Regions from separate parts of the Enterobacter sp. I4 genome, predicted to be linked through region 2. Evidence: predicted binding sites of a transcription regulator. Region 2 holds the regulator's gene; each other region holds the start of a gene.
The links. The regulator PurR, encoded in region 2, represses purine synthesis genes. The targets are predictions, from matches to a motif close to CANGCAAACGTTTGCNTG.
Positions count from the first base shown of each region.

Region 1 (10,744 bases), 1.3 Mb from region 2:
CATCCGCAGCAGGTGGCGCTGGACACGTTACTTCCCGCGCCCGAGTTCGGCCGGCTCACCCTTCATGGGCCGCTGGATGAGGCAACGCTGAAAAGGCTCGTGCATTTGGTGTATGATGTGCGCCGCGATGACGCGCTGCTGCGTAAAGTGGCGGGTATTCCGGGTGAGTTTGACAAGCTGCGCAAGAATTATCTCGAGCGCCGCGAGTGGTCTTCCCTGTATGTGATGTGCGACGACGCCTCAGCGGCGACGCTGCTGCACAAGCTGGGATTTAACGCCGTTCACCATCCGGCACGTTAATGTCTTTCTGCTCCCTGCCGGAGGCTCCGGCAGGGACGCTTTTTTATTTCTGGAGTAAACCACCATGTCTGAAGGCTGGAACATTGCCATTTTGGGCGCCACTGGCGCCGTGGGCGAAGCCCTGCTCGAAACCCTTGCTGAGCGTCAGTTCCCGGTGGGCGACATTTTTGCGCTGGCGCGTACCGACAGCGCGGGTGAACATCTGCGCTTCGGCGGCAAAACCGTGACGGTGCAGGATGCCGCCGCGTTCGACTGGACGCAGGCTCAGCTGGCATTTTTTGCCGCAGGTGCAGAAGCTACGGCGTCTTATATTGAAGAAGCCACCAACGCCGGATGTCTGGTTATTGACCTGAGCGGCCTGTTCTCCCTGGAGCCGGACGTGCCGCTGGTGGTACCGGACGTTAACCCGTTCGTGCTGGCTGACTACCGTAACCGTAACATCATTGCGGTACCAGACAGCCTCACCAGCCAGCTGCTGACCGCGCTGAAGCCGCTTATCGACGACGGTGGCCTGTCGCGTATTTCCGTGACCAGCCTGCTGTCCGCCTCCGCCAGCGGCAAAAAAGCGGTCGATGCGCTGGCAGGGCAGAGCGCGAAGCTGCTGAACGGTATCCCGATCGACGAAGACGATTTCTTTGGCCGCCAGCTGGCGTTCAACATGCTCCCGCTGCTGCCGGATCGTGAAGGTTCGGTGCGTGAAGAGCGCCGCATCGTCGACGAAGCGCGCAAAATTATGCAGGATGACGGGCTGACGATCTCCGTAAACGTCGTGCAGTCGCCGGTCTTTTACGGTCATGCGCAGATGGTCGGGTTTGAAGCCCTGCGTCCGCTGGCGGCCGAAGAGGCGAGAGACGCGTTTGGCCGTGCCGAGGACATCGTGCTTTCCGAAGAAGGCGAGTTCCCGACGCAGGTGGGCGACGCAACCGGCAGCGCGCACCTCTCCGTGGGCTGCGTTCGCAACGACTACGGCATGCCGGAGCAGGTGCAGTTCTGGTCCGTGGCGGACAACGTTCGCTTCGGCGGCGCGCTGATGGCGGTCAAAATTGCCGAGAAGCTGGTACAGGAGTACCTGTACTGATGTCAGAAGTGGAACAAAAGCCGGTCCACAGAATTGCCCTCGGCATCGAGTACGACGGCAGTAAATATTATGGCTGGCAGCGTCAGAATGAGGTGCGCAGCGTCCAGGAAAAGCTGGAGAAAGCGCTCTCTCAGGTGGCGAATGAACCGATAAGCGTCTTCTGCGCGGGCCGCACCGATGCGGGCGTTCACGGCACGGGACAGGTGGTGCACTTCGAAACTACCGCCGTGCGCAAAGACGCGGCCTGGACGCTGGGCGTAAATGCGAATTTACCTGGTGACATCGCGGTGCGTTGGGTTAAAGCTGTGCCGGATGATTTTCACGCGCGTTTCAGCGCGACGGCGCGGCGCTACCGTTACGTCATCTACAACCAGCGCCTGCGCCCGGCGGTGCTAAGCCAGGGCGTGACGCATTTTTATGAACCGCTCGATGCAGAACGTATGCAGCGTGCGGCGCAGTGTCTGATTGGTGAAAATGACTTTACGTCGTTCCGTGCGGTGCAGTGTCAGTCCCGTACGCCGTGGCGTAACGTTATGCATATTAGCGTCAGTCGTTATGGCGCGTATGTGGTGGTAGATATCAAAGCCAATGCCTTTGTACATCATATGGTGCGGAATATTGTAGGCAGCCTGATGGAAGTGGGCGCCGGACACCAGCCGGAGAGCTGGATTGCAGAACTGCTGGCAGCGAAGGACAGAACGCTTGCGGCAGCAACGGCGAAAGCGGAAGGGCTGTATCTGGTTTCGGTGGATTATCCGGACCGGTTTGACCTGCCAAAACCGCCAATGGGCCCGCTGTTTTTAGCGGACTAAACAAAGGTGCAATTAAGGCTTAGACAATATGGACGTAATACGTTTTCTGATTGATTTCATCCTGCATATTGATGTTCACCTGGCGGAGCTGGTCGCGCAGTATGGCGTCTGGGTTTACGCCATTCTGTTCCTCATTCTGTTCTGTGAAACCGGTCTGGTCGTCACGCCATTCCTGCCGGGCGATTCACTGCTGTTCGTGGCAGGCGCGTTATCCGCGCTGCCAACCAATGACCTGAACGTTCATCTGATGGTCGCGCTGATGATCGTTGCGGCGATTATTGGCGATGCGGTCAACTACACCATTGGACGGGTATTTGGGGAACGGTTATTCAGTAACCCGGACTCGAAGATTTTCCGCCGCAGCTATTTAGACAAGACCCACGCCTTTTATGAGCGCCACGGCGGTAAGACCATTATTCTTGCCCGCTTTGTGCCTATCGTCCGCACGTTTGCCCCGTTTGTGGCGGGAATGGGCCACATGTCCTATCGTCATTTTGCAATGTACAACGTGGTGGGCGCGCTGCTGTGGGTGCTGCTCTTTACCTATGCGGGCTACCTGTTTGGCGATCTGCCTGTAGTTCAGGAAAACCTTAAGTTACTGATTGTAGCGATTATTGTGCTTTCCGTACTGCCGGGCGTTATCGAAATCATTCGTCACCGACGCGCGGCGGCAAAGCAGGCGAAGTAAGTGCACGCTGGCGGTTCGACCACTTTTTTATCCAAAGTTTCGGGCTGTTATGTTTTAATGTGCAACATTCATGGTCTGTTGGAGGCAAAAATGGCATTATTCGCCTCTTACAGCAAAACTGGCATACGACCAGGTTCAGGCAGAAAGGTTATCAATGAGCTGGATTGAACGAATTAAAAGCAACATTACCCCGACGCGTAAAGCGAGCATTCCTGAAGGGGTATGGACGAAGTGTGATAGCTGCGGCCAGGTTCTGTATCGTGCAGAGCTGGAACGCAATCTTGAGGTGTGTCCGAAGTGTGACCACCACATGCGTATGTCGGCGCGCAACCGCCTGCATAGCCTGCTGGACGAAGGTTCTCTGGTAGAACTGGGCAGCGAACTGGAGCCAAAAGACGTGCTCAAGTTCCGCGACTCCAAAAAATACAAAGATCGTCTGGCCTCTGCACAGAAAGAGACCGGCGAGAAAGACGCGCTGATCGTCATGAAAGGCACCCTGCATGACATGCCGGTTGTTGCCGCCGCGTTCGAGTTCTCCTTCATGGGCGGCTCTATGGGCTCCGTGGTGGGTGCGCGCTTCGTGCGTGCCGTTGAGCAGGCGCTGGAAGACAACTGTCCGCTGATCTGCTTCTCCGCCTCCGGCGGTGCGCGTATGCAGGAAGCGCTGATGTCCCTGATGCAGATGGCAAAAACCTCTGCTGCGCTGGCGAAAATGCAGGAGCGCGGTCTGCCGTACATCTCCGTACTGACCGACCCAACCATGGGTGGCGTCTCTGCAAGCTTCGCGATGCTGGGCGACCTGAACATCGCTGAGCCAAAAGCGCTGATTGGCTTCGCCGGTCCACGCGTTATCGAGCAGACCGTACGTGAGAAACTGCCGCCGGGCTTCCAGCGCAGTGAGTTCCTCATTGAGAAAGGCGCTATCGACATGATCGTCCGCCGCCCGGAAATGCGCCTTAAACTGGCAAGCGTCCTGGCGAAGCTGATGAATCTGCCGTCGCCGAGCCCGGACGAGCCGCGCGAGGGCGTGGTGGTACCGGATCAGGAACCCGAGGCCTGATAACTGAAAAGGGCAGGGCCGGTTGGCGCTGCCCTTTTGCTTTCTAAACCGCTTATGACAACCGGGCATCATGGAAAATAAACGCATTCCTCAAGCCACGTCGCCCCTGGCCGCGTGGCTTTCTTATCTGGAAAACCTGCACAGTAAAACCATCGACATGGGCCTTGAGCGCGTAAGCCAGGTTGCCGCGCGTCTCGACGTGCAGAAACCCGCGCCTTTCGTGTTTACCGTTGCCGGCACTAACGGTAAAGGGACCACCTGCCGCACCCTGGAATCTGTCCTGATGGCGGCGGGTTACAGGGTTGGCGTATACAGCTCTCCGCATCTGGTGCGCTATACCGAGCGCGTGCGGGTGCAGAACGCCGAGCTTGCGGAATCGGCCCATACGGCGTCGTTTGCCGCTATCGAAGCCGCGCGCGGGGATACCTCATTAACCTATTTTGAGTACGGTACCCTGTCGGCGCTGTGGCTGTTTAAGCAGGCGCAGCTGGACGTGGTAATTCTGGAAGTCGGGCTGGGCGGGCGTCTGGATGCCACCAATATGGTGGATGCGGATGTTGCCGTCGTCACCAGCATCGCGCTGGACCACACCGACTGGCTGGGCCCCGACCGTGAAAGCATCGGACGTGAAAAGGCCGGTATTTTCCGGGCGAATAAGCCTGCCGTGGTCGGCGAGCCGGACATGCCCCACACTATCGCTGACGTGGCGAGAGAGAAGGGCGCTCAGCTGCTGCGTCGTGGCGTGGACTGGCACTATGAGGTTCAGGACCAAAGCTGGCGCTTTAGCGATGCACGGGGCGTGCTGGATAACCTGCCGCTGCCGCAGGTACCGCAGCCCAACGCGGCGACCGCGCTGGCGGCACTGCGTGCCAGCGGGTTAACGGTGAGCGAGCAGGCGATCCGTGACGGCATCAGCAACGCGCTGCTGCCGGGGCGTTTTCAGATTGTGAGTGAGTCACCGCGTCTGATTCTGGATGTTGCGCATAACCCGCATGCCGCGGCGTACCTCGCAGGCCGTCTCAAATCCTTACCAAAAACCGGGCGCGTGCTGGCGGTTATCGGTATGCTTCATGATAAAGATATCGGCGGTACGCTGGCCTGCATGGAGAGTGTGGTCGATAGCTGGTATTGTGCACCTCTGGAAGGGCCGCGTGGTGCGACTGCCGAACAGTTGATGGAACATCTCGGCAAAGGCGAAATCTACAGCAGTGTGGTTTCGGCCTGGCGCGCCGCGATGGCGGAGGCTAAACCAGAAGATACCGTGCTGGTGTGTGGATCGTTCCACACGGTGGCACATGTCATGGAAGTGATGGAGGCGGGGAGAACCGGTGGCGAGTAAGTTTCAGAACCGTTTAACAGGAACCATTGTGCTGGTCGCGCTCGGGGTGATTATTCTACCCGGGCTGCTCGACGGGCAGAAAAAGCATTACCAGGATGAATTTGCGGCCATTCCGCTAGTACCTAAACCGGGCGACCGCGACGAGCCCGACATGCTGCCAGCGGCAACGCAGGCGCTGCCTGCCCAGCCGCCTGAAGGCGCAGCGGAAGAGGTGCGTGCAGGCGATGCCGCAGCGCCATCCCTTGACCCGTCGCGTCTGGCTGCGAACAATAACGTTGAAATCGATCCCATACCGGCAGAGCAGCCTAAGCCGGTTGAAAAACCGAAGCCGGTAGAGAAAACGCAGCCTAAACCGCAGCGTGATAAAGCGGCCGAACAGCTGGCTGCGGCATCAGAAGCGCCGCCACCGGCAAAACAGGCCCAGCAGGAGGCAGCCCCGACGGGTAAAGCCTACGTGGTACAGCTGGGTGCGTTGAAGAATGCCGACAAGGTCAATGAGATCGTGAGTAAGCTGCGCGGCGCGGGATACCGCGTTTATACTTCACCAACCACGCCGGTGCAGGGTAAAATTACCCGCATCCTCGTGGGGCCGGATGCGTCCAAAGATAAGCTGAAAGGATCGCTTGGCGAACTGAAGCAGATCTCCGGGCTGAGCGGTGTGGTGATGAACTACAGCGCGAACTGATAAGGTTTCCCTCACCCCGGCCCTCTCCCCAAAGGGGAGAGGGTGCAAATAATTCCCTCTCCCCTTTGGGGAGAGGGCTAGGGTGAGGGGGATAAAGCAGACGTCCACAGAGACGTCAGGCGGAGGGGCGTTGAACATTTTTTCAGCGCCTTTTTTATTTACGCGCGGGAAGGAAATCCCTACGCAAACGTTTTCTTTTTCTGTTAGAATGCGCCCCGAACTGGATGACAGGGCGTTAAATCGTGGGACATATATGGTCTGGATTGATTACGCCATCATTGCGGTGATTGGTTTTTCCTGTCTGGTTAGCCTGATCCGTGGCTTTGTTCGTGAAGCGTTATCGCTGGTAACCTGGGGTTGTGCTTTCTTTGTTGCCAGTCATTACTACACTTACCTGTCTGTCTGGTTCACGGGCTTTGAAGATGAACTGGTCCGAAACGGAATCGCCATCGCGGTGCTGTTTATCGCGACGCTGATTGTCGGCGCTATTGTTAATTTCGTGATAGGTCAGCTGGTCGAGAAAACCGGTCTGTCCGGAACGGACAGGGTGCTCGGCATCTGTTTTGGCGCATTGCGAGGCGTGCTGATTGTGGCCGCGATCCTGTTCTTCCTGGATACCTTTACCGGGTTCTCCAAAAGCGAAGACTGGCAGAAGTCGCAGCTTATTCCGGAGTTCAGCTTCATCATCAGATGGTTCTTTGACTATCTGCAAAGCTCGTCGAGTTTCTTGCCCAGGGCGTAAGCTCTGAGATGTGGCTTAACGAGGAAAAGACGAATGTGCGGTATTGTCGGTATCGCCGGTTTCATGCCGGTAAACCAGTCGATTTATGACGCGTTAACGGTGCTTCAGCACCGTGGGCAGGATGCTGCGGGTATCATCACCATTGATGCAAACAACTGCTTCCGTTTACGCAAGGCGAACGGCCTGGTAAACGATGTGTTTGAAGCCCGCCATATGCAGCGTCTGCAAGGTAATATGGGGATCGGTCACGTTCGTTATCCTACTGCTGGCAGTTCCAGCGCCTCCGAGGCTCAGCCTTTTTACGTTAACTCCCCGTATGGCATCACGCTTGCCCACAACGGCAACCTGACCAACGCTCACGAGCTGCGTAAAAAGCTGTTTGAAGAGAAACGTCGCCACATTAACACCACGTCTGATTCTGAGATCCTGCTCAATATCTTTGCCAGCGAGCTGGATAACTTCCGTCACTATCCGCTGGAAGCCGATAACATCTTTGCCGCCGTTGCTGCGACTAACCGCCTGATCCGCGGCGCGTACGCCTGCGTGGCGATGATTATCGGCCACGGCATGGTGGCCTTCCGCGATCCAAACGGGATTCGCCCGCTGGTGCTCGGCAAGCGCGAGCTCGGCGATGGCCGTACCGAGTACATGGTTGCCTCCGAAAGCGTGGCGCTGGATACGCTGGGCTTCGAATTTCTGCGTGACGTTGCGCCGGGCGAAGCGGTTTACATCACCGAGAAGGGCCAGCTGTTCACACGCCAGTGCGCCGACAGCCCGGTCAGCAACCCGTGCCTGTTTGAATACGTTTACTTCGCGCGTCCTGACTCGTTCATCGACAAGATCTCCGTTTACAGCGCCCGCGTGAACATGGGCACGAAGCTGGGTGAGAAGATTGCCCGCGAGTGGGACGATCTCGATATCGACGTCGTCATTCCTATCCCGGAAACCTCCTGCGACATCGCGCTGGAGATCGCCCGCATTCTGGACAAGCCGTACCGTCAGGGCTTTGTGAAGAACCGCTACGTTGGCCGCACCTTTATCATGCCGGGCCAGCAGCTGCGCCGTAAATCCGTGCGCCGCAAGCTGAACGCCAACCGTGCCGAGTTCCGCGATAAGAACGTGCTGCTGGTGGATGACTCCATCGTGCGTGGCACTACGTCCGAGCAGATTATCGAGATGGCGCGTGAGGCCGGGGCGAAGAAGGTGTATCTCGCCTCTGCGGCACCGGAAATCCGCTTCCCGAACGTGTACGGCATCGATATGCCTACCGCCACCGAGCTGATTGCTCACGGCCGCGAAGTGGACGAAATTCGTCAGATCATCGGGGCCGACGGCCTGATTTTCCAGGATCTGAACGATCTTATCGACGCGGTGCGCGCCGAGAACCCGGATATTCAGCAGTTCGAATGCTCCGTGTTTAACGGGATCTACGTGACCAAAGACGTTGACCAGCAGTATCTCGATTACCTGGATTCGCTGCGTAACGACGACGCGAAAGCCGTCCAGCTGCAAAACGATCTCGAAAGCTTAGAGATGCACAACGAAGGTTGATGCTAACGCAGGTGAGGGCGTTCGCCCTCACTTGCAACTCCCCGTAAAATCCTGCACAGTCTGCCCTGAAATCAGCAAGGGCGAAAATCATGAAACGACTCATTGTAGGGATCAGCGGTGCCAGCGGCGCCATTTATGGCGTCCGGCTGTTACAGGTGCTGCGTGACGTTGCCGACGTGGAAACCCATCTGGTGATGAGCCAGGCGGCGCGCCAGACCCTCTCTCTTGAAACCGACCTTTCGCTGCGCGACGTTCAGGCCCTGGCTGACGTTGTCCACGATGCGCGCGATATCGCTGCCAGCATCTCTTCGGGCTCGTTTAAAACCGCAGGTATGGTCATTTTGCCCTGTTCCATTAAAACCCTTTCCGGGATTGTGAACAGCTATACCGACACGCTGGTGACGCGCGCGGCAGACGTGGTGCTGAAGGAGCGTCGCCCTCTGGTTCTTTGCGTGCGGGAAACCCCGCTGCACCTGGGGCATCTGCGCCTGATGACGCAGGCGGCCGAACTGGGCGCCGTGATTATGCCGCCGGTCCCGGCGTTCTACCATCGCCCGCAAACGCTGGATGACGTCATTAATCAGACCGTTAATCGCGTGCTGGATCAGTTCGATATCGACCTGCCGGAAGATCTCTTTACCCGCTGGCACGGGGCGTGAAGGAATGCACCGACAGGGTGCATGAAAAGTTGTTTTGCCCTGTTACAGGGCAAAACTGCAACCGCGATCATATCCTCGACATTTAATTCGCTTTTTCCCTTTTTCTCTTTCCGGTTCGTTCGGCAGACCTGCTATCTTTCACCATTAAGGCAGTATCGCAACGTTTTATTAACATATTTAACGTCGTAGTTTTAGCCCGACGGCAATGTGGCATAAGACCTGCAAGAGCAGCCTGCAACACAACACACAACGCAAACCATAATAAAATCACGGTTCTTGAGGGTAAATGTATGAAGAAGACGGTTCTGGCTCTGTCTTTGCTCGTGGGCTTGAGTGCGGCAGCAGGTAGCTATGCAGCGCTTCCACAGACGGTTCGTATCGGTACGGACGCAACCTACGCGCCATTCTCTTCGAAGGATGCGAAAGGCGATTTCGTTGGGTTTGATATCGACCTGGGAAATGAGATGTGCAAGCGCATGGAAGTGAAATGCACGTGGGTGGGCAGTGACTTTGACGCGCTGATCCCATCGCTGAAAGCCAAGAAAATTGATGCGATTATCTCTTCACTCTCCATCACGGAAAAACGTCAGCAGGAGATCGCCTTCTCCGATAAGCTCTACGCGGCCGATTCACGTCTGATTGCCGCGAAAGGCTCACCGATCCAGCCGACCATCGACTCCCTGAAAGGCAAGCATGTTGGCGTGCTTCAGGGGTCGACTCAGGAAGGCTACGCAAATGCCAACTGGCGCGAGAAGGGCGTTGATGTGGTCGCCTATCAGAACCAGGATCTGATCTACTCTGACCTGGCGGCGGGCCGTCTGGACGCGGCGTTCCAGGATGAGGTTGCCGCAAGCGAAGGCTTCCTGAAGCAGCCTGCGGGGAAAGAGTACGCCTTTGCCGGCCCGTCCGTGAAGGATAAAAAATACTTTGGTGATGGCACAGGTATTGGCCTGCGTAAAGATGATACCGAGCTGAAAGCCGCCTTCGACAAAGCTTTCTCCGAGCTGCGTAAAGACGGAACCTACGACAAACTGGCGAAGAAATATTTCGATTTTAACGTCTACGGTGACTAACGCCCGACGGCAATGCTCTGTTTTGGTGCATTGCGGGTGCTGATGATCCAATATGGTGCAGCTGGTGCACCGTATTGGATCGCTTCGTGCATAGTTAAGCATTTAAAATGCAAAAATTCCCGCCCGGCGGCATTAATCTTTGCCTGAATGAGGGGATTAATGGCACATTAACGTCACCCCGTGGTCGTAAAAATCTCGTATTAAGACAGTTTGTTGAGGACAGATATGAAAAAACTGGTGTTGTCACTTTCTCTGGTACTGGCCTTTTCCAGCGCCACCGCGGCATTCGCAGCAATCCCGCAGAAAATTCGTATTGGTACTGACCCCACCTATGCGCCTTTCGAATCCAAGAATGCGAAGGGTGAACTGGTCGGTTTTGACATCGATCTGGCTAACGAGCTGTGCAAACGCATTAAAGCGCAATGTACCTACGTTGAAAACCCGCTTGACGCGCTGATCCCGTCTCTGAAAGCGAAAAAAATCGACGTGATCATGTCCTCCCTCTCTATTACGGAAAAACGCCAGCAGGAGATTGCCTTCACCGACAAACTCTATGCGGCCGATTCACGTCTGGTTGTGGCGAAATCTTCCGACATTCAGCCATCTATCGACTCGCTGAAGGGCAAACGCGTGGGCGTACTGCAGGGCACCACCCAGGAAACCTACGGCAATGAGCACTGGGCGCCGAAAGGGATCGAAATCGTCTCCTATCAGGGCCAGGAAAATATCTACGCTGACCTGACGGCAGGCCGTATCG
Region 1 is NZ_JALBUO010000001.1:1,212,488-1,223,231, forward strand. It holds gene pdxB (4-phosphoerythronate dehydrogenase PdxB) at 1-300, shown strand, start outside; gene MOQ06_RS05745 (aspartate-semialdehyde dehydrogenase) at 365-1,378, shown strand; gene truA (tRNA pseudouridine(38-40) synthase TruA) at 1,378-2,190, shown strand; gene MOQ06_RS05755 (DedA family protein) at 2,219-2,878, shown strand; gene accD (acetyl-CoA carboxylase, carboxyltransferase subunit beta) at 3,033-3,938, shown strand; gene folC (bifunctional tetrahydrofolate synthase/dihydrofolate synthase) at 4,009-5,277, shown strand; gene dedD (cell division protein DedD) at 5,267-5,962, shown strand; gene cvpA (colicin V production protein) at 6,216-6,704, shown strand; gene purF (amidophosphoribosyltransferase) at 6,738-8,255, shown strand; gene MOQ06_RS05785 (UbiX family flavin prenyltransferase) at 8,345-8,914, shown strand; gene argT (lysine/arginine/ornithine ABC transporter substrate-binding protein ArgT) at 9,205-9,987, shown strand; gene hisJ (histidine ABC transporter substrate-binding protein HisJ) at 10,213-10,744, shown strand, end outside.
Region 1: a site for PurR is predicted at 6,143-6,160, ahead of cvpA (colicin V production protein). Genes of this name have one in related genera too.

Region 2 (10,744 bases):
GCCCGGCACCACTGCGGATCGGCACGCTCAAGCTCTTTCACCATCAGCGCAAAAATGCGGTCAAGCAGTCCGTCCGGCCCTTTTGCTATTTCGCTCTCAGCCACGGCCTCGGTTAATACGGACAGCGGCTCGTAAGGGATGGGGCAGTAAAAGTCGGCCTCCGGCAGCACGCCGGTGCGGGACATGAGCACGATTTTTAACGCCTCGCTGCCCTTATTCAGAATGAACTGCTCCCCGGTAAACTGACCATGCTGCATCACGACCGCCATGGCCGCGTCCAGCCCGCTGAGGGACGTGCCCATGATCCCCACCTCGCAGGCGCGGATCTCCGCGTCCATCAGCCCTGACCAGGGGCTTGGGAAAAAGGTGCGGGTGGCTTCCTCTTCATCAGGCCAGACGTGACCGGTGGCGACCACGGCAAGATCAAACCTCCTGGAGAACGGAGCATCGTTCACTGAAAGGGCCACGCCGTCTGCGTCAGCCTTGATATCCGTGACTTCAGCGTTGGGATGAACCTCGACGTGAAATCCCGCCTTTTTTGCCTCCGCGACAACGGCAAGAAACCGATCGTGAAAATATTCACCCAGCAAAATGCGCGGCAGGAACTGCCGGTCGTGCAGCGTCTCTTTGTCGACGCTATAGCGGGCAAGGTGAGCTGCATTTTGCTGCTTTAGCCATTCGAGGTAGCTGATAAAAATGGGCGGAATTTCAATACTGGCGATATTCGCCAGCATCAGCCGGGAGTTATCCTCATCGCTGTAGGGCATACCGACGCCGGGCTGGTCTGCTTTCTCAAACACGGTGACGGACAGTGGCGCTGCGTTGCCAAGAAGAGAGTAGAAGGTGTAAATCCCTGTTGGGCCTGAGCCGATAATGGCAATTTTTTTCATCGAAAGCGTTCCTGCGTTTCTGAACCATATAACAAGCGTAGCAGGAGAAAGGCTAAGTCATTCAATGAAGGGAGAAATTAAGATATTCAGAAGAGGAAATTTGCACCATTTCAGAACTGAAATGGTGCGTCCGAGTGGACTCGAACCACCGACCCCCACCATGTCAAGGTGGTGCTCTAACCAACTGAGCTACGGACGCAGAATGGTGCGTTCAATTGGACTCGAACCAACGACCCCCACCATGTCAAGGTGGTGCTCTAACCAACTGAGCTATGAACGCAACGTGTTGTCGGTGACAACGGGGACGAATATTAGCGGCACAGCACCATGGTGGCAAGAGGGAAAACGCATTTTTCTCTCTGATTTCACGCGATTGCTTCATTACCGCGCAAAGTGAAGAGAAAGTAGCCGCCATCCGGCGGCTACCGCGTGTTTAACGTGCAGCGCGCTGCAAAATCACCGCGGAAGGCTGACGTTGCAGGAAGCGCATGCGCAGCATCATCATAATGGCCGCCGAGGTTAAGCCGATGATAAAGCCCATCCAGAACCCGGCTGGCCCCATGCGGTTTACGACCAGATCCGTCAGCGCCAGAATATACCCGCAGGGTAAACCCAGCACCCAGTACGCAATAAAGGTGATAAAGAAGATGGAGCGCGTATCTTTATAACCGCGCAGCACGCCGCTGCCGATGACCTGGATGGAGTCAGAGATCTGGTACAGGGCAGCCAGCAGCATCAGGTGCGATGCGAGCGTCACCACCTCCGGATTATCGTTGTAGAGCAGGGCGATTTGCTCTCTCAGCAGCACGGTGAAGAGCGCGGTACAGACCGCCATGCAGACGCCGACGCCCAGCCCGGTGCGGGCCGCCGTTTGCGCATCCAGCGTTGAGCCTTGTCCCAGACGGAAGCCCACGCGGATCGTCACCGCAGCGGCCAGCGACATCGGCAGAACGAACATCAGCGAGCTGAAGTTCAGGGCGATCTGGTGACCTGCCACGTCAATAATGCCCAGTGGCGAAACCAGCAGAGCGACGACGGCAAACAGCGTCACTTCAAAGAACAGCGCCAGCGCAATAGGCAGACCCAGCTGGGTAAGGCGGGTCATCATCGACCAGTCAGGCGTGCTGAAGGCGGTGTCGTTACGAATGTCTCGCATGGAGCGTGAATGTTTGATGTAGGTGAGCATGCAGCCAAACATCACCCAGTACACCGCAGCCGTCGCCACGCCACAGCCTACGCCGCCGAGTTCCGGCATGCCAAAATGACCGTAGATAAAGATGTAGTTCACCGGAATGTTGACCAGCAGGCCGATAAAGCCCATCACCATGCCCGGTTTGGTTTTTGCCAGCCCCTCACACTGGTTGCGCGCCACCTGGAAGAACAGATAGCCGGGTGCGCCCCAGAGCAGGGCGCGCAGATAACCTACCGCCTTATCCGCCAGCGCCGGGTCGATATTATGCATAGCGCGGATGATATACCCGGCGTTCCACAGGACAATCATAATCAGAATGGAGACAATCCCGGCCAGCCAGAAGCCCTGGCGAACCTGATGGGCCACGCGCTCGCGTCGGCCAGAGCCGTTGAGCTGCGCAATAACTGGCGTCAGCGCCAGCAGCAGGCCGTGGCCAAACAGAATGGCCGGAAGCCAGATTGAGGTTCCGATCGCCACGGCGGCCATATCGGTGGCGCTGTACCCACCGGCCATCACCGTATCCACAAATCCCATTGCGGTTTGGGCTACCTGCGCGACGATCACCGGTATTGCCAGTGCCAATAACTGACGCGCTTCGATCATATACTTCTGCACGTGAACACCTTTGTATTGTAGTTATTTGAGAGACTAAAAAGGCCGCCGTAACTGGCAGCAAGAAGAAAAAACAGAGGGATGCCAGCTATTGTAGCGGGGTTTAACTAATTATCTAGTGAAAAAAACGTCAGAAATTGCGCATCGCTGGCAACCTGTTTTTTCAACTGTTATTGTGGTGGGATTAAACGGCGTTATCGCCGTCCGGAATGAACAGGAGCTGTAAGCATGTTTACTGGTATTGTGCAGGGCACTGCCAAAGTGGTGTCCATTGATGAAAAACCAAATTTCCGTACTCACGTGGTTGAGCTACCTGAATATATGCTCGACGGCATCGAAACCGGTGCGTCGATTGCGCATAACGGCTGCTGCCTGACGGTAACCGAAATTAACGGTAACCGGATCAGCTTTGATTTAATGAAAGAGACGCTGCGCATTACTAACCTCGGCGAGCTTGTGCCGGGCGATATCGTAAACGTCGAGCGTGCGGCTAAGTTTAGCGACGAGATTGGCGGGCATCTGATGTCGGGCCATATTATGACCACCGCAGAGGTGGCGAAAATTGTCACCTCGGAAAATAACCGTCAAATCTGGTTTAAGGTGCAGGATCCGTCATTAATGAAATACATCCTCTATAAAGGATTTATTGGCATCGATGGGATTAGCCTGACCGTAGGTGAAGTGACGCCAACGCGTTTTTGCGTGCATTTAATTCCTGAAACGCTGCAGCGCACAACGCTCGGAGCAAAAAAGCTGGGGCAGCGCGTGAATATCGAAATTGATCCCCAGACCCAGGCGGTCGTGGATACCGTTGAGCGCGTGCTGGCGGCGAAAGAAGCGGCGATAATAAAGGCCGTGGAAGAAGAATAAAAAATAACCCCGGGTAGCCGGGGTTATTTTTTTAGCGGGCCACCCGCAGGCCGTGCTCAATGCCCCGGCTAAACACCACCTGCCATAGCTGTATATCCCGCGCGCGGAACGCGCCAGCGCAGGCATTCAGGTAATAGCTAAACATTCGTTTGAATCGTTCCGAATAGTTGTCGGCAATTTCAGGCCACGCGGCCTGGAAACGCTCGTGCCACGCCATCAGGGTGGTATCGTAATCTGCGCCAAAGTTATGCCAGTCTTCCACGATGAAATGCGGTTCGCTGGCGTTCGCTATCTGGCGTACGGAGGGTAAACAGCCGTTCGGGAAGATGTATTTATTGATCCAGGGATCCACATTGTTGTCGGTGCGCTTAGAGCCGATGGTATGTAACAGGAAAATACCGTCAGGCTTCAGGTTACGGTCGGCCACCTCAAAATAGGTTTTGTAGTTCTTCGGACCCACGTGCTCGAACATGCCAACGGAAACGATGCGGTCAAACTGCTCGTTCAGGTCACGGTAATCCTGAAGCCGAATATCAACATCCAGGCCCAGGCAGCGCTCCTGCGCCATCTTCTGCTGTTCGGCCGATATCGTGACGCCCACCACGCTGACGCCGTAATGCGTCGCCATAAACCAGGCGAGACCGCCCCAGCCGCAGCCAATGTCCAGCACCCGCATGCCGGGCTGCAGCTGCAGTTTGTCGCAGATCAGCTGTAGTTTATCCTGCTGCGCCTGTTCCAGCGACGTTGCTTTTTTCCAGTATCCGCAGGAGTACTGCATTAACGGGTCGAGCATCCGGCTGAACAGATCGTTACCCAGGTCGTAATGCTCTTTGCCGACGATCCACGCCCGCTTTTTACTTTGCAGATTGAACAGGCGAGCGGAGGCGATACGCAGCGTATCTTTGAAGTGACGAGGGAGCTGATTTTCAAGACCGGCGCGTAATACGCTGGAGAAGAACATATCCAGCCGTTCACACTCCCACCAGCCGTCCATATAGCTTTCGCCCAGCCCTAACGATCCCTCCTGCAAAACGCGTTTAAAAAAATCGGGATGTTTAACCTGGGGATCGGAGGGGGATGAGCCATTAATCGTAATGCCCGCACGTCCCAACAGTTCACTGACGATCCGGGACCAGTTATCGTCCGGAACGCTGACTTCTTCTATACACGATGAACTCATAGCTTCTCCATCACCTTGCTGTGATCAGAACCTTAAAACAGCGTAGACGCTTTTTTTGGTTTGTGAGAAATCTCACGGTAAATGCCCGCGAGGCTAATATCCGACGTAGAACAGAGGAAGGGAGATTTCCCTTGCCGAAAAGCCGTCCATGGTAAAACGGGAGCGCTCCGGCTCCCGTTAACACTTAATATTTATCGTATTTAATCGAACCAAATTTAGTATAGGCCTCTAAATTTGGTGATTCAACAGAAAATTGTTAGCAACCTAATCACTGGTTTTTAACATAATTTCCTGTGCAATCAGGCGTGCGACGTTTCTCTGTGCGCGTCTTGATTCTGCTCACGATGCGCTGATGACTGCATGCGATAGCCCAGACCTGCCAGCGCAACGGTGGCCAGCATGACGCTGGTGGTCGTGAGCAGCGGTGTTGCAATCAGCGCGGAGACCACCAGGCTTGCCAGGAAGCACAGACCCAGCTGCAGGGTATTTTGCAGCGCGGCAGCGCGGCCCGTCGCCTGCGGGAACGGGCGCAGCGCCTGAGCCACAACGATAGGGTAGATGGCACCGTTTGCGATCGCCATGACGCAGAACGGAATCAAAATTTCAGCAAGCCCGGCGCCCGGAATAAAGCCAACGGCCCAGGTCGCGATCACGCTTAACGCGTAGAGCACCAGCAGCCAGGGAAGCATCTGCTGGCCTTCCCATTTTTGCAGCGCGGCGCGACAGCCGTAGCCGCCCACCAGGAAGGCGATGGTCTGCGGAACGTAGCTCAGGCCGATAGCCGCCGGGCTGTAGCCCATGTCATGCAGAATAAACGGCGAACCGGTCAGCCATGCGAAGAAGCTGGCGGAGCAGGCGGCGTAAATCAGCACGTTGCCGCGATAGGCCTTAGCCCGCAGTAAGGAGGTGAAGGTGACCGGCTTCGCGTCCGGATGCGCCTCTTTTTTATGCGCAGGCTTAAGCGCAAACGCGGGCAGCATCAGCACCAGCGTGATGGCGAACAGCGTGGCGAAAATGGCCTGCCAGTCGAAGTGTGCCAGGATCCAGCTGCCCAGCAGCGGGGCGAGCGCCGGCGACAGGCCAACCAGCGGCATAATGGTGGCGAAAATACGGTTAGTGCGCGAGGCCGGATAATAGTCGGTAACCAGCGCCTGCCACGTGACCGCTGCGGCGCAGACCCCGACTGCCTGAATGAAGCGCAGCGCCAGTAGCCAGGCGGCATCGCGAACCCACAGCATGCCCAGACAGCCAACGGCAAATATCGCCAGCCCCAGCAACAGAACGGGCTTACGGCCAAAACGATCCGACAGCGGTCCCCATAGCAGCTGCGCAAAAGCGAAGCCTGCGAGGAACAGGCTCAGGCTGGCGCTGATGGCGGCGGCAGGGGTTTGCAAATCTTCCTGCATCGCGGCGAACGCGGGCAGATACATGTCGGTCGCCAGAAAGCCCAGCACGCTTAAGCCGCCGAGCCAGACTAAAAATCCTTTCCTGGGTTGCACTATTTATTCTCCTGAGGAGGCAGGTGTACGTTGCCGCAGAGTGTAGGGAGTGCAAAGCGGCTTGTGAAACGCTAATATTTGGCGAGTGCATTCAAAAATTTTGCAGGCAGAAAATGTGGTCAGATTATTCCCTTGAAGTGGTCGATGCCGTGGCCCGTAACGGCAGCTTTACCGGTGCCGCGCAGGAGCTGCACCGCGTTCCCTCGGCAATCAGCTATACGGTGCGGCAGCTGGAAGAGTGGCTCGCGGTCCCGCTGTTCGAGCGGCGCCATCGCGACGTTGAACTGACGCCCGCCGGGGCGTGGTTTTTGAAAGAAGGGCGGTCTGTTATCAAAAAAATGCAGATCACCCGCGAGCAGTGCCAGCAGATCGCTAACGGCTGGCGCGGACACCTTTCCATTGCGGTGGATAACATCGTTAAGCCGGAGCGTACCCGGCAGATGATCGTCGATTTTTATCGCCATTTTTCCGACGTTGAGCTGCGCGTTTCGCAGGAAGTGTTCAACGGGGTCTGGGATGCGCTGGCGGACGGCCGGGCAGAGATGGCGATAGGCGCCACGCAGGCCATCCCGGTTGGCGGGCGCTATGCGTTTCGCGACATGGGCATGCTGAGCTGGACTTGCGTCGTGGCGCGCGATCACCCGCTGGCGGCGATGGAGGGGCCGCTGAGTGACGACACGTTACGCAACTGGCCGTCGCTGGTGCTGGAGGATACCTCCCGTTCGCTGCCCAAGCGCATTACCTGGCTGCTGGACAATCAGCGCCGGGTAGTCGCGCCGGACTGGGAGTCGTCAGCCACCTGCCTGAGCGCGGGGCTGTGCGTTGGGATGGTGCCGGTACACGTTGCGCGTCCGCGCATCGACACGGGGGAGTGGGTGGCCCTGACGCTGGAAAATCCCTTCCCGGACGCAGCCTGCTGTCTGACCTGGCAGCAAAATGACGTATCGCCCGCGATGGCCTGGCTGCTGGATTATCTGGGAGACAGCGAAACGCTGAACCGGGAGTGGTTACGGGGACCAGCGTAGCTGGCCCCGAGAAATGATTAACGACGGTAGTCGCGGAACGGGCCGTCCGCAACGGAGCGGCGTTCAATCAGGCGCGGGTGGACTTCAATGGACTGGGACTGTTCACGCTTGTTGACGATCCTGTCCATCAGCATATTGAAGGCCGTTTCACCCAGAGAGTCTTTCGGCTGGTGAATGGTGGTCAGCGCCGGGGTGAAGAAGCGGGCGTTGCGCACGTTATCATAGCCGATCACCGAAATGTCCTGCGGCACGCGCAGGCCCAGCTCGTCCGCCGCACAGAGCGCGCCCATCGCCATGATGTCGCCGCCGCAGAACACCGCGGTAGGGCGATGCTGCTGGGAAACGATCTGCTGCATGGCGCGGTAGCCGGACTCCGGCTCGAAGTCGCCCTGCACGATCCAGTTTTCCGGCACGACGATCATCGCTTCTTCCATCGCCTTCATAAAACCGGCCAGGCGGCCAGCGCCGGTGTTGCGCTCCAGCGGGCCCGGGATCACGCCAATTTCGCGGTGACCGCGTTCCACCAGGTAACGACCCGCCATGTAACCGCCTTCGAAGGCGTTATCAATCACCGAATCGGTGAAATCGGCGCGCGCTTCGCCCCAGTCCATCACCACCATTGGAATGTGGCGATACTCTTCCAGCATGGAAAGGACCGACTCAGGGTATTCAGAACACATCACCAGCAGGCCGTCCACGCGCTTTTGCGCCATCATCGACAGGTAAGCGCGCTGTTTCTCAATGTTGTTCCACGCGTTGCCCAGAATCAGGGTGTAGCCTTTCTGGAAGCAGTTTTTCTCAACGGCTTCGATGATTTCAGCAAAGTAGGCCGCTTCACTGCTGGTAGCCAGCAGGCCAATCGATTTCGTGTGATTAACCTTCAGGCTGCGCGCAACGGCACTCGGCGAGTAGTGCAGTTCTTTGATCGCTGCCCACACGGCATTACGCGTCTCTTCTGCGACGAAACGCGTTTTGTTAATAACATGTGATACGGTTGTAGTGGAAACGTTTGCGCGTTTTGCTACGTCTTTAATTGTTGCCATTAAATGTCACTCCAGACCATATCCTAAGCTCCTGAAAAACTTGAAGGTAAACGTTTGCCTTCTCTCACCCTTATTACGCAATCTTGAGTTGCGACACGCCGGGAAAACGACACAGGACGTCAGGAGGGGGTCAATGGCCGGTACGCTAATAAATTTAGCGTGGAATTTTGTCCTATCTTGATGAAAAGGGGAAGAGGTAAAGTGGATATCCGCTTAAATCCTGGAAGATTTTTGACCTGAACTGTGTAAAAATGAGCAGGCTCACTTTTCGTAGGGTGAATAAAAGGAGAAAAATTGATGAGTACCGATCTTAAGTTTTCGCTGTTTACCACCATTGTTGTTCTTGCTCTTATCGTTGCGGGTGGTTTAACCGCTGCGCTGCACTGATTCAGACGGGGGAGAGCTTTCTCCCTCGCTTTGTGCGATTGTTACCCCTCCGGCAAAAATCTTTTGCCAAAATGTTAACTTCTCATTTTTTGTGATTGATGTCATGCTTTTGACTTCTTAATTCTGTGTCGCGTTATGGCACGGTTTCCGGAGTTCATTCATGAAAATCAATTTTCCACTGCTGGCCCTGGCGATTGGCGCTTTTGGGATTGGCACCACTGAGTTTTCCCCAATGGGGTTATTGCCTGTTATAGCCCGGGGCGTGGACGTCTCAATCCCTGCGGCCGGTATGTTAATCAGCGCCTACGCGGTTGGCGTGATGGTAGGGGCGCCGCTGATGACGCTGCTGCTTTCGCACCGCGCGCGCCGCAATGCGCTGATTTTCCTGATGGCGATTTTCACCCTGGGGAACGTGCTTTCCGCGATTTCACCGGATTACACCACCCTGATGCTCTCACGCATTTTGACCAGCCTTAACCACGGCGCGTTCTTCGGGCTGGGATCGGTTGTGGCCGCCAGCGTGGTGCCAAAACATAAGCAGGCCAGCGCGGTGGCCACTATGTTTATGGGGCTGACCATCGCCAATATCGGCGGCGTGCCCGCAGCCACCTGGCTGGGTGAGACGATCGGCTGGCGTATGTCTTTCCTCGCAACCGCGGCGCTCGGCGTAATTGCGATGGTGGCGCTGTTCTTCTCTCTGCCGAAAGGGAGCGCCGGTGAGCGTCCGGAAGTGCGTAAAGAGCTGGCTGTGCTGATGCGTCCTCAGGTGCTTTCTGCGCTGCTCACCACGGTGCTGGGAGCAGGGGCGATGTTTACGCTCTACACCTATATCTCCCCGGTGCTGCACGATATCACCCACGCGACGCCGGTATTTATTACCGCGATGCTGGTGCTGATTGGCGTGGGCTTCTCCATCGGTAACTATCTTGGCGGGAAGCTGGCGGACCGCTCCGTCAGCGGGACGCTGAAGGGTTTCTTAACCCTGCTGATTGCGATCATGATTGCGATCCCGTGGCTGGCGCGTAACGAAGTGGGTGCCGCAATTGCCATGGTGGTGTGGGGCGCAGCGACTTTTGCCGTGGTACCGCCGCTGCAGATGCGCGTAATGCGCGTCGCGCACGAGGCTCCTGGGCTCTCTTCTTCGGTCAATATCGGTGCGTTTAACCTCGGCAATGCGCTGGGCGCGGCTGCCGGCGGGGCGGTCATTTCCGGGGGGCTGGGCTACAGCTTCGTTCCGGTGATGGGCGCAATCATTGCCGCACTCGGCCTGCTGCTGGTGCTGATGTCCGGTCGCAAACAGCCTGAAGCAGCGTGCACCGCTGAATAAACAAAAACGCAGAAGGGTCTCCCCTTCTGCGTGTCTCTTACGCGGCGAAGTTCTTCGCAACAAACTCCCAGTTAACCAGTGCCCAGAAGTGCTCCAGGTAGTTAGGACGCGCGTTACGGTAATCGATGTAGTAAGCGTGTTCCCACACGTCCACGGTCATCAGCGGCGTTGCGCTGGTGGTGAGCGGGGTGCCTGCATTTGAGGTGGAAACGATAGCCAGTTTTCCATCGGCCTCCTTCACCAGCCAGGTCCAGCCGGAGCCGAAGTTTTTAACCGCGGCGTCGGTAAACTTCGCCTTGAACTCGGCGAAGCTGCCGAATGCGGCGTTAATGGCTTCGGCCAGCTCGCCGGCTGGCTCTCCGCCAGCATTGGGTGCCAGGCAGTGCCAGTAGAACGTATGGTTCCACACCTGAGCGGCGTTGTTGAATACGCCACCGTCTGAGCTGCGCACGATCTCTTCCAGCGTTTTGCCTTCAAAATCGGTGCCCTTGATCAGGTTATTCAGGTTGGTGACATAGGTCTGGTGATGTTTGCCGTAATGGTACTCCAGGGTTTCCGCAGAAATGTGCGGGGCCAGGGCGTCTTTTGCATACGGTAGTGCAGGTAATTCGAACGACATTGCTTCTCTCCTTATAGTTTTATACGTTGCCAATAACCCTACAGACAACATGGACAGAATAGCAAATTGAAAGGGTATGCAAAAGAGGAACTTACCCTGC
Region 2 is NZ_JALBUO010000001.1:2,499,381-2,510,124, reverse strand. It holds gene MOQ06_RS11895 (FAD-NAD(P)-binding protein) at 1-890, opposite strand, end outside; tRNA gene MOQ06_RS11890 (tRNA-Val) at 1,013-1,089, opposite strand; tRNA gene MOQ06_RS11885 (tRNA-Val) at 1,094-1,170, opposite strand; gene mdtK (MdtK family multidrug efflux MATE transporter) at 1,324-2,697, opposite strand; gene MOQ06_RS11875 (riboflavin synthase subunit alpha) at 2,923-3,564, shown strand; gene cfa (cyclopropane fatty acyl phospholipid synthase) at 3,596-4,744, opposite strand; gene punC (purine nucleoside transporter PunC) at 5,044-6,243, opposite strand; gene punR (DNA-binding transcriptional activator PunR) at 6,357-7,268, shown strand; gene purR (HTH-type transcriptional repressor PurR) at 7,286-8,311, opposite strand; gene MOQ06_RS11850 (YnhF family membrane protein) at 8,609-8,698, shown strand; gene MOQ06_RS11845 (MFS transporter) at 8,859-10,025, shown strand; gene sodB (superoxide dismutase [Fe]) at 10,063-10,644, opposite strand.

Region 3 (10,744 bases), on a different contig from region 2:
GCGCCTGGAGCGTTTCATCGTCGCAGACAAACGTGCAGTGCATGGCAAAAGGCGGGAGCCAGTTCAGGCCACAGTAGAGGGCCGTCGCCTGTAGCGGCTGTGCCAGCACGTCAAACCCCGGAAACGCGCCGATAGAAAAATGGCTTTCACCACCGCCGGTAGTGACCGCCCACATCAGGCTTTTCCCTTTTAGCGCATTGCCGTTATGACCATACGCCCAGCCGTGAGAAAAGACTTTATCGATCCACAGCTTCAGGAGCGGGGGCACGCTGTACCACTGCATGGGATGCTGCCAGATAATCAGATCGGCACGGGAGAGCGCCTCCTGTTCGGCGGCGACATCGATATTAAAGTCGGGATAAAGTTGATAGAGGGAACGTATCTCTACGTTATCAAGCGTCCTTACCTGCTCAAGCATCCGTTTATTCGCATGCGAATGGTGCGGATAAGGATGCGCGTAAATTATCAGTATCATGAATGGGCCTGTCTTCTTCTATTATTGTAGCAGTGAGTGTAGACAGTTACCTTCCCGACTGAAAGGGGTTAACGAGCGCCTTAAAGCAAAACGCAATTTTTGGCAATCGACGCCGCCATGCCATTTTGCTGGCGCGAAAGTAAAAAACGACGGACTAAATAAATTCACCCCATAAAATAAAAACAATAACTCATATAATTAACCGATATTTTTAGATTGTCTTAACTCATTATTTAACAAATCAACCTGTACATAAACCCTTGAAAAATTAATAATTTTATGCTCTGTTTTTTGAGCTCACTCTTTAACGCGGTCAATATACAATTTCACCCACGTTACCTGATGTTCCTTCTCACTCAAATGGATGTGTACATGAGCAACAAATTCTTCACATTAAATAATACAACCCAAAGTCTTGGAAAGATATTTCCTGCCTTGTTGATATGCACCCCAGCAGTTGCGTTTTCTGCAACTATTGAACAATCAACGTCTGTTCCGCAAACCTTTTCAGACGATGCTGAATACGTTATCAATAAAGACGTCACAATTACCTCCGCCGGTAGTGAAGCGGCCGTGACAGTATCAGGTTTTACCGTCACCAAAGCCACTAACCAGGGGAATATTTCCGGTACCGGAAATGGCATGGATGTTAATACTGGCGCACAACGCGTCGTTATTAATAATGACAGCGATGCGACCATTTCCTCCACGACAAAGAATGCAGTAAATATTCAGTCATTGCTCGGTGATTTTAATAATAGCGGGAGCATAATTGGCGCCGAAAATGGCATTTTTGTCAGCGAAAGCTCCTCCGCGTTAAACATTACCAATACAAGCAGTGGAGTGATTAAGGGTAAAACAGGCCTGAATTCTCAGATTGGTATTGGCATAAATAACAGCGGAACAATTATCGGAACAAACGGTGACGCCAGTACGTTTAGCGACGGCAATACCAAAATTTTAAACAGCGGCACCGTGCAGGGAACCCAGTACGGCATTCATGTAAAAAACACTGCAAAAGTCGACATCACGAATAGCGGAACCATTAGCGGTGATTCAGCCGCCATTATGTTTGCCAGCGATAAAAATAACACCCTTGTTCTTAATACTGGCTCCTCCCTCGTCGGTGACGTTATTTCCACAAATTCAACAGGGAACACCCTGACCCTGATCGGCACCGGTACGGAAGACAGTAACTTCGTTGGGCTGAATGAAGGCGAGGGCTTTGCCAGCGTCAAAATGAACGGTGAGAACTGGACGCTTACGGGCGATCTCGACATTATCGGCACCGATGATTCTCTGCAGGTGAATAGCGGTGATTTAACGCTAGCGGGTACCGTCTCTAATAGCGGTAATACCCTGGTTGCAAACGACAGCACGTTACGATTAGGCGACGGTAAAAATACCGCCAGCCTTAGCGGCGGTCTGGAAAACAACGGTACCGTTATTTTCAATCAGGGCAGCGATTTCTCCTTTGCCACCAGCATGACCGGCAGCGGTAACGTAGAGAAAGCGGATTCCAACACCCTGACGCTGACGGGTAACAACAGCTACACAGGAGATACGGTCCTGCACGGCGGCACCACGCTGGTCTCCGCCGGAGCAACGCTCGGCGTCAAAGGCAGCAACGCTACCGTCACCGTGGAAAACGGTGCAACCTTTGCCACCGCAGGCGAAGTTAACAACAACGTCGCCGTTCTTACCGGCGGTACGCTGGCAGCGTGGAATGCGATTGCGGGTAACACGACGCTAAGGGATGCCGGAGTTGATACGGTGAACGGCAACGTGACGAACGGCGGCACGCTGCTGCTCAGCGCGGCCGATCGTAGCGTTGGCAATGATTTCACGATTAACGGCGACTACACCGGTTCTGACGGCAGCCAGATTGTGATGAACAGCACTCTGGGTGAAGATGATGCGCCAACCGACCACCTCACCATTACCGGCAGCAGCTTCGGTCAGTCCGGCGTACGCATTACCAATATTGGTGGCGCAGGCGCGCAAACCGTTAACGGTATGGAAATTGTAAGCGTAGGCGGCAGTTCCGAAGCCCAGCTGACGCTGGCAGCACCGGTTGTTGCCGGCGCGTATGAATACAATCTTTATCAGCACGACGACGGCAACTGGTACCTGGAATCAAAGGCGACACCTTCTGATGAGCCTTCCGACGGCGGCGATAATACCGATGACGGCGGAAATACTGATGATGGCGGCAACGCTGATGGCGGCGGCAATACCGACGATGGTGGAAACACAGACGGCGGTGGCAATACCGATGATGGAGGTAATGCTGACGGTGGCGGCAATGCAGATGGCGACAATACCGACAACGGCGGCAGCAATACCCCGGAAGTGATGGCGCCTGAAGTAGGGGCTTACTTAGGCAACTACCTCGCCGCACAAAGCATGTTCCTGCATAAGCGCGACGATCGCGACCAGCTTACCTTCCGCAATGAAGACGATCTGAACACCTGGATGTACGTTAAGGGTCGCTATCACGAGAACGATGCCGGTGGCGACAAAGTCAGCTACGACACTACGACCACCGTTCTGCAAGTCGGCAGCGATTTCCTGAGCAAGCCAATGGATAGCGGTATCCTGCATGCCGGCGGCATGTTCGGTGCAGGCCAGGCGAAGACCCACTCGGATGCGAAACACAACGTGCGTGACGCACAGGGTAAGGTCGATGGCTTCAACGTTGGGCTCTACGCCACCTGGCAGGAAGATCAGAAGTTACGTCTGGGCAGCTACATTGATACCTGGGCCGCCTACAGCTGGTACAACAACAAAGTGACCAGCAACCGCAATGATGAAGACTACAACAGCGAAGGTTTTGCCGCGTCTGTTGAGGTCGGCCACGCGTGGGTTATCCCGTCTGAAAACGAACGTACCTGGAAGATCGAGCCGCAGGCGCAGGTGATCTACAGCTATCTCGATCAGGAAAATCACACCGATCGCGACGGCGTACGCGTAACCACGCTGGACAATGACAGCGTCTTTGGTCGTCTGGGTGTGAAATCCAGCTACTTCCAGCAGAAGGACGTTAAGGCGTGGCAGCCATACGTGGCGGTTAACTGGCTGAAAGGTGCGGGTCAGAACGACCTTGCGTTTAACGACGAGACCGTCAGCAACGATACGCCGGAAGATCGCGGTCAGTTAGAGCTGGGCGTCACCGGCAACCTGAACGAAACGACGACCATCTCCCTGCGCGCCAGCGGCGAGTGGGGTGAAAACAGCTACGCCGCTTACGGCGGTCATATCCTGTTAAACCACCGCTGGTAATCTGTCAGCATGAAGCAAAAAAGCAGTGGCTTTCGCCACTGCTTTTTTTTAGTTATCCAGCTCACCCATGGATTTAACCTGGTCACGGTTAATCTGCTCAGTTTGGCCCGTTTCGGCGTTTTTGTACGACACCAGACCGGTATCGTCATCCACCTGCGGCTTCCCGTCAGTGACAATGGTTTTACCATCGGTAGTTTTGACGGCCTGATTGGACGAACAGCCCGCTACGGTGAACATTGCAGTGGCAGCCAGAACGGAAGCGATCAGTAGTTTATTTTGCATGGTGTTTTCCCCTGCTCTCAGTTGAATTTCGTTATCGACCTAACCATTTTAGGCTAACTGACTGAAAGCGGATGAAAAACCAGAAGGTTCCGAAGATGGAAACAGAGCCCGGCAACCGAACGGTGCCGGGCAATTTGTCTTACTTGTTAATCTGGGCGTGCATTTCCTGCACCGAAATGACCTTCTCGGTGGCATCCGCATTCAGCGCCATGGCCGTTGCGAAACCGCCGTTCAGGGTGGTGTCGTAATGCACTTTGTACTGCAGCGCGCTGCGGCGAATCAGCTTGGAGTCTTCAATCGCCTGGCGGCCGGCGGTGGTGTTGATGATGTAGGTGTATTCGCCATTCTTGATGCGGTCCTGAATGTGCGGACGACCTTCATGCACCTTGTTCACCAGACGCGGGTTGATCCCCGCTTCGCCCAGCACAATCGCCGTACCGTGGGTTGCATCCAGCTCGAAGCCCTGTTTCAGCAGCTTGGCGGCCAGGTCAACCACGCGCTCTTTATCGCCTTCGCGAACGGAGAGCAGCGCACGGCCCGATTTTCTCATGGTGGAGCTACTGCCCAGCTGCGCCTTGGCGAACGCTTCTGCAAAGGTACGGCCTACGCCCATCACTTCCCCGGTAGAGCGCATTTCTGGCCCCAGCAGCGGGTCAACGCCCGGGAATTTGTTGAACGGCAGCACCACTTCTTTCACCGAGTAGTACGGCGGGATGATTTCTTTAGTCACGCCCTGCTGAGCCAGCGTCTGGCCCGCCATCACGCGCGCCGCCACCTTGGCCAGCGGAATGCCGGTTGCTTTGGAGACGAACGGAACGGTACGCGCCGCGCGCGGGTTCACTTCGATCAGGTAGACTTCGTTGTCTTTCACCGCAAACTGGACATTCATCAGGCCGCGTACCTGCAGCTCAAAGGCCAGCTTCTGCACCTGCTGGCGCATCACGTCCTGAATTTCCTGGCTCAGGGTGTACGCTGGCAGAGAACATGCAGAGTCACCGGAGTGAACGCCCGCCTGCTCGATATGTTCCATGATGCCGCCAATCAGCACCATTTCGCCGTCGCAGATGGCGTCAACGTCCACTTCAACCGCGTCGTCGAGGAAACGGTCAAGCAGCACCGGCGCATCGTTGGAGACGCTTACCGCCGTCTGGAAGTAGCGGCGCAGGTCGGCCTCGTCATAGACAATTTCCATCGCCCGGCCGCCCAGCACGTAGGATGGACGTACCACCAGCGGGTAACCAATCTCTTTCGCCTTCTCAACGGCCATTTCAATGGCCGTTACGGTGGCGTTCGCCGGCTGCTTCAGCTTCAGACGGTCAACCGCCTGCTGGAAACGCTCGCGGTCTTCCGCACGGTCAATGGCATCCGGGCTGGTGCCGATAACCGGCACGCCTGCCGCTTCCAGCGCGCGCGCCAGCTTCAGCGGAGTCTGGCCGCCGTACTGCACGATAACGCCTTTCGGCTTCTCGATGCGCACGATTTCCAGCACGTCTTCCAGGGTTACCGGCTCAAAGTAGAGGCGGTCAGACGTGTCGTAATCGGTAGACACGGTTTCCGGGTTACAGTTGACCATAATGGTCTCGTAACCGTCTTCGCGCAGCGCCAGCGAGGCGTGTACGCAGCAGTAGTCGAACTCAATGCCCTGGCCAATACGGTTTGGACCGCCGCCCAGTACCATAATCTTGTCGCGGTCGACGGAAGGGTTCGCCTCGCACTCTTCTTCATAGGTGGAGTACATGTAGGCGGTGTCGGTGGAGAACTCAGCCGCACAGGTATCCACGCGCTTGTAAACCGGGTGCAGGTCATACTGGTCGCGCAGCTTGCGGATTTCCGCTTCACGCACGCCCGCCAGCTTAGCCAGACGCGCGTCGGCGAAGCCTTTACGCTTCAGCACGCGCAGGAAGTCAGCGTCCAGGCCGTTGATGCCCAGCTCCGCGACTTTCTCTTCCAGACGCACCAGCTCTTCAATCTGCACCAGGAACCAGCGGTCGATGTTGGTCAGGTTGAATACGCCGTCGACGGACAGACCCGCGCGGAAGGCATCGGCGATGTACCAGATACGCTCTGCGCCCGCGTCTTTCAGCTCGCGGCGAATTTTGGTCAGCGCTTCCGGGTCGTCCAGGCTGACTTTCGGATCGAAGCCGGTCGCGCCCACTTCGAGGCCGCGCAGCGCTTTCTGCAGGGATTCCTGCTGCGTGCGGCCAATCGCCATTACTTCACCCACGGACTTCATCTGGGTGGTCAGACGGTCGTTCGCGCCTGCGAACTTCTCGAAGTTGAAGCGTGGAATTTTGGTCACAACGTAGTCGATGGACGGTTCGAAGGACGCAGGCGTGCGGCCACCGGTGATGTCGTTCATCAGCTCGTCGAGGGTGTAACCGACCGCCAGTTTCGCCGCCACTTTCGCAATCGGGAAGCCGGTCGCTTTAGAGGCCAGCGCGGAGGAGCGGGACACGCGCGGGTTCATTTCGATAACAATCAGACGGCCGGTTTTCGGGTTCACCGAGAACTGCACGTTAGAGCCACCGGTTTCTACGCCGATTTCACGCAGTACCGCCATCGAGGCGTTACGCATGATTTGATACTCTTTGTCGGTCAGCGTTTGCGCTGGCGCAACGGTGATGGAGTCGCCGGTGTGGATACCCATCGCATCGAAGTTTTCGATGGAGCAGACGATGATGCAGTTGTCGTTTTTATCACGCACCACCTCCATCTCGTACTCTTTCCAGCCAATCAGCGATTCATCAATCAGCAGCTCTTTGGTTGGGGAGAGATCCAGCCCGCGCTCGCAAATCTCTTCGAACTCTTCGCGGTTGTAGGCGATACCGCCGCCGGTGCCGCCCATGGTAAAGGAAGGACGGATGATGCACGGATAGCCAACTTCAGCCGCAACGGCCAGCGCTTCTTCCATGTTGTGCGCGATGCCGGAACGCGCGGTGTCGAGGCCGATTTTTTTCATCGCCACGTCGAAGCGGCGGCGGTCTTCTGCTTTATCAATCGCGTCGGCGGTTGCACCAATCATGGTCACGCCGAACTCTTCCAGCACGCCCTGACGCTCCAGCTCCAGCGCACAGTTCAGCGCCGTCTGGCCGCCCATGGTCGGCAGCACCGCGTCCGGACGCTCTTTCTCAATGATTTTACGCACCACTTCCCAGTGAATTGGCTCGATGTAGGTCGCATCGGCCATTTCCGGGTCGGTCATGATGGTCGCCGGGTTAGAGTTGACCAGGATAACGCGGTAACCCTCTTCACGCAGGGCTTTACAAGCCTGCGCGCCGGAGTAGTCAAATTCACAGGCCTGGCCGATGACAATTGGGCCAGCGCCAAGGATCAGGATGCTTTTTATGTCTGTACGTTTTGGCATGGTCTTTTCGGCTCCTGATTATTTAGCAGTCTTACGGTATTGCTCGATAAGTTCGATAAAGTGATCGAACAGCGGCGCGGCGTCGTGCGGGCCCGGGCTGGCTTCCGGGTGGCCCTGGAAGCTGAACGCTGGCTTATCGGTACGATGAATACCCTGCAGGGTGCCATCGAACAGCGATTTGTGCGTTACGCGCAGGGTAGCCGGCATTGACGCTTCGTCTACGGCGAAACCGTGGTTCTGCGCGGTAATCATCACCGTGTTGTTGTCGATATCTTTAACCGGGTGGTTGCCACCGTGGTGGCCGAACTTCATCTTGAGGGTATTCGCACCGCTCGCCAGCGCCAGTAGCTGATGGCCGAGGCAGATGCCGAATACCGGAATATCGGTTTCGAGGAAGGACTTGATGGCGGCGATTGCGTAATCGCACGGCGCCGGATCGCCAGGACCGTTTGAGAGGAAAATGCCGTCCGGGTTCATCTTCAGCACGTCTTCAGCGGACGTTTGCGCCGGCACCACCGTCAGGCGGCAGCCGCGGTCAACCAGCATGCGCAGGATGTTGCGCTTGGCACCGAAATCGTAGGCCACCACGTGGAACGGCAGCTCGCTCTCTTTTTTCGCTTCCGGCAGGTCGCCTTCCAGCGTCCAGCTCCCCTGCGTCCAGCTGTAGGCTTCCGCCGTGGTCACTTCTTTCGCCAGATCCATGCCGTTCAGGCCAGGGAAGGCTTTCGCTTTTTCCAGCGCCAGCGTCGCATCGAGGTTATCACCCGCGATGATGCAGCCGTTCTGGGCACCCTTCTCGCGCAGCAGACGCGTTAACTTACGGGTATCAATATCGGCAATCGCCACGATGTTATGGCGCTTCAGCCAGGAAGAGAGATCTTCGGTATTGCGGAAGTTGCTGGCAATCAGCGGCAGGTCGCGAATGACCAGACCCTGCGCGTGTACCTGAGAAGATTCGTCGTCAGCAGCATTGGTGCCGACATTGCCGATATGAGGATAAGTAAGAGTAACGATTTGGCGAGAATAGGAAGGATCAGTGAGGATTTCTTGATAACCGGTCATTGAAGTATTGAAAACGACTTCCCCAACCGCCGAACCCGTTGCCCCTATGGCCCGACCGATAAACTGGGTTCCGTCTTCCAGAACCAATAGCGCTGACTTAATCAAAACACCCTCCAGAGAATATTCACTCACTTTATTTGCATATTAATTCATAACCGCGTCATGAATCAATGCAAATGTGTTGCCAGCGGATTTTTGGCAAACGGCGGCATTCTGGGGATTTGCCGGGTAAAAGTCAACTCAAAACGGCTTTTTTGCTTATTCTTTTGCAGCCCTGGCTGCTGAAATACGTTTTAACGGACAAAAAGATCATGCAAATCATTCTGGAAAACGCTTGCGCGGCAGGTTTAATGAGATTTTTGAAATGAGAGCATTAAAAAGTGGACCAGATGGTCAAAATTTACATTCATTTCACACAAAAGGGAGGGAAGATTGAAGCTTATAGCAATCATGTGATTTATTTCATACCAAAATGGTAAAATAAGAGGGCAATAAATTATTGCCCTATGCAATCAACATATTACGACTGCAATAACCACATCACGATGGGTAATAACGCTTACAAATTATTGAGATCGAGGACATCTCGCATATCAAAAAGACCGTTTCCTTTTGATTTCAGCCACAAAGCGGAGCGAACCGCACCGTTGGCAAACGTCATGCGGCTGGAGGCTTTATGGGTGATCTCCACGCGCTCGCCAATATCGGCGAACATCGCCGTATGTTCGCCGACGATATCCCCGGCACGCACGGTAGCAAAACCAATTGTACCCGGCACGCGTTCACCGGTATGGCCTTCACGGGTGTAAACCGCGCACGCTTTCAAATCTTTATCCATGGCATGAGCAATCGCTTCGCCCATCGCCAGCGCCGTGCCCGAAGGGGCATCAACTTTATGACGGTGATGCGCTTCAATAATCTCAATGTCGGTATAGTCGCCCATCACCTTCGCCGCTTTCTCCAGCAGCTTCAGCATGACGTTAACGCCTACGCTAAAGTTCGCGGCGAAGACGATCGCAATCTCGTGTGACGCATCCTGAATGGCCTGTTTACCGGCGTCGTCGAAGCCCGTGGTGCCGATGACCATGCCTTTACCGTGCTGCCGACAAAATGCCAGATGCGCCAGCGTGCCTTCCGGACGGGTAAAATCGATAAACACATCAAAATCATCCTTCACCGCGTCAAGGCTGCTCTGAACGGTTACGCCCGTCCTGCCCGTGCCGGCCAGCTCACCCGCATCGGCACCCAGCAGGGATGAACCTTCACGCTCCAGCGCCGCGCCCAGCGCCACGCCGTCCATCTGTAGTGCCGCCTGAATCAGCTGGCGGCCCATACGTCCACCCGCGCCCGCAATGGCGACGCGGATCTGTGCATCATGCATAGTTATTCTCTTACGTTAAAATGATGTAAACCGTTTTCAGATTAACCAGCCTTCGCAAAGGGTGCCACTGAAAACGCCAATAATTAGAATTTAATGATAAACAGGGAGAGATATCAGTGAAAGACATGATCGTCAGCGAAAACCGCATGATTCCCGCACCACCAGCGCGGGCGGCAGGATGATCCGCTTAGCGGGCTCGTCATTCCCCTGTATGCGGCTGTACAGTAACTCCCCCGCTTTACGACCAATCTCTTTAGCCGCCACCGATACGGTGGTCAGTGCCGGCTGCACCAGAGCCGCTTCGGTAATATCATCGAAGCCGACCAGCGCGAAATCATGACCCGGTTCACGGCCCATCTTACGTAAGCTTTGCATCACCCCGAGGGCCACAATATCCTGATAGCAGATCGCAGCGCCGATCTTCGGATGCTCAAGCAGTAACGCCTCCGCTACGCGCGCGCCGTCGCTCTGGCTGGCCTGCGACGTCCTGATCCAGGCAGGATTTGGGGTCACGCCGTATTCCAGCAGCTTGCTGGTAAAGCCACCGATACGCTGGGCCCGCGAACCCGAGTTTTGGCTCCCCCCGATAAACGCAATGTTCCGATGCCCCATTCTGAGCAGATGCTCTGTCGCCATCTGCGTGCCTAAAAAGTTGTCCGTGCCGACAAAATCAAAATCCGCATCGTTCAGTGGACGAACGACCATAATAGCCGGAATATTGCGCCGCTTAAGCCCGTCAAAAAATGCCTGTGGCGTTTCGCGAGCGGCACAAAGCACCATGCCGCCCACATTGTTGCGCATCAGCGAATCAACAAACTTTTGCTGTCGCTCTGCGGACTCCTCGCTGTTGGCCAGAAAAAGCATCAGCTCGTGACGCTCCATTTCATGACTTAGCCCT
Region 3 is NZ_JALBUO010000002.1:429,305-440,048, forward strand. It holds gene kefF (glutathione-regulated potassium-efflux system oxidoreductase KefF) at 1-475, opposite strand, end outside; gene MOQ06_RS14315 (autotransporter outer membrane beta-barrel domain-containing protein) at 848-3,757, shown strand; gene MOQ06_RS14320 (YgdI/YgdR family lipoprotein) at 3,806-4,039, opposite strand; gene carB (carbamoyl-phosphate synthase large subunit) at 4,179-7,403, opposite strand; gene carA (glutamine-hydrolyzing carbamoyl-phosphate synthase small subunit) at 7,422-8,570, opposite strand; gene dapB (4-hydroxy-tetrahydrodipicolinate reductase) at 9,025-9,846, opposite strand; gene MOQ06_RS14340 (LacI family DNA-binding transcriptional regulator) at 9,979-10,744, opposite strand, start outside.
Region 3: a site for PurR is predicted at 8,789-8,806, ahead of carA (glutamine-hydrolyzing carbamoyl-phosphate synthase small subunit). Genes of this name have one in related genera too.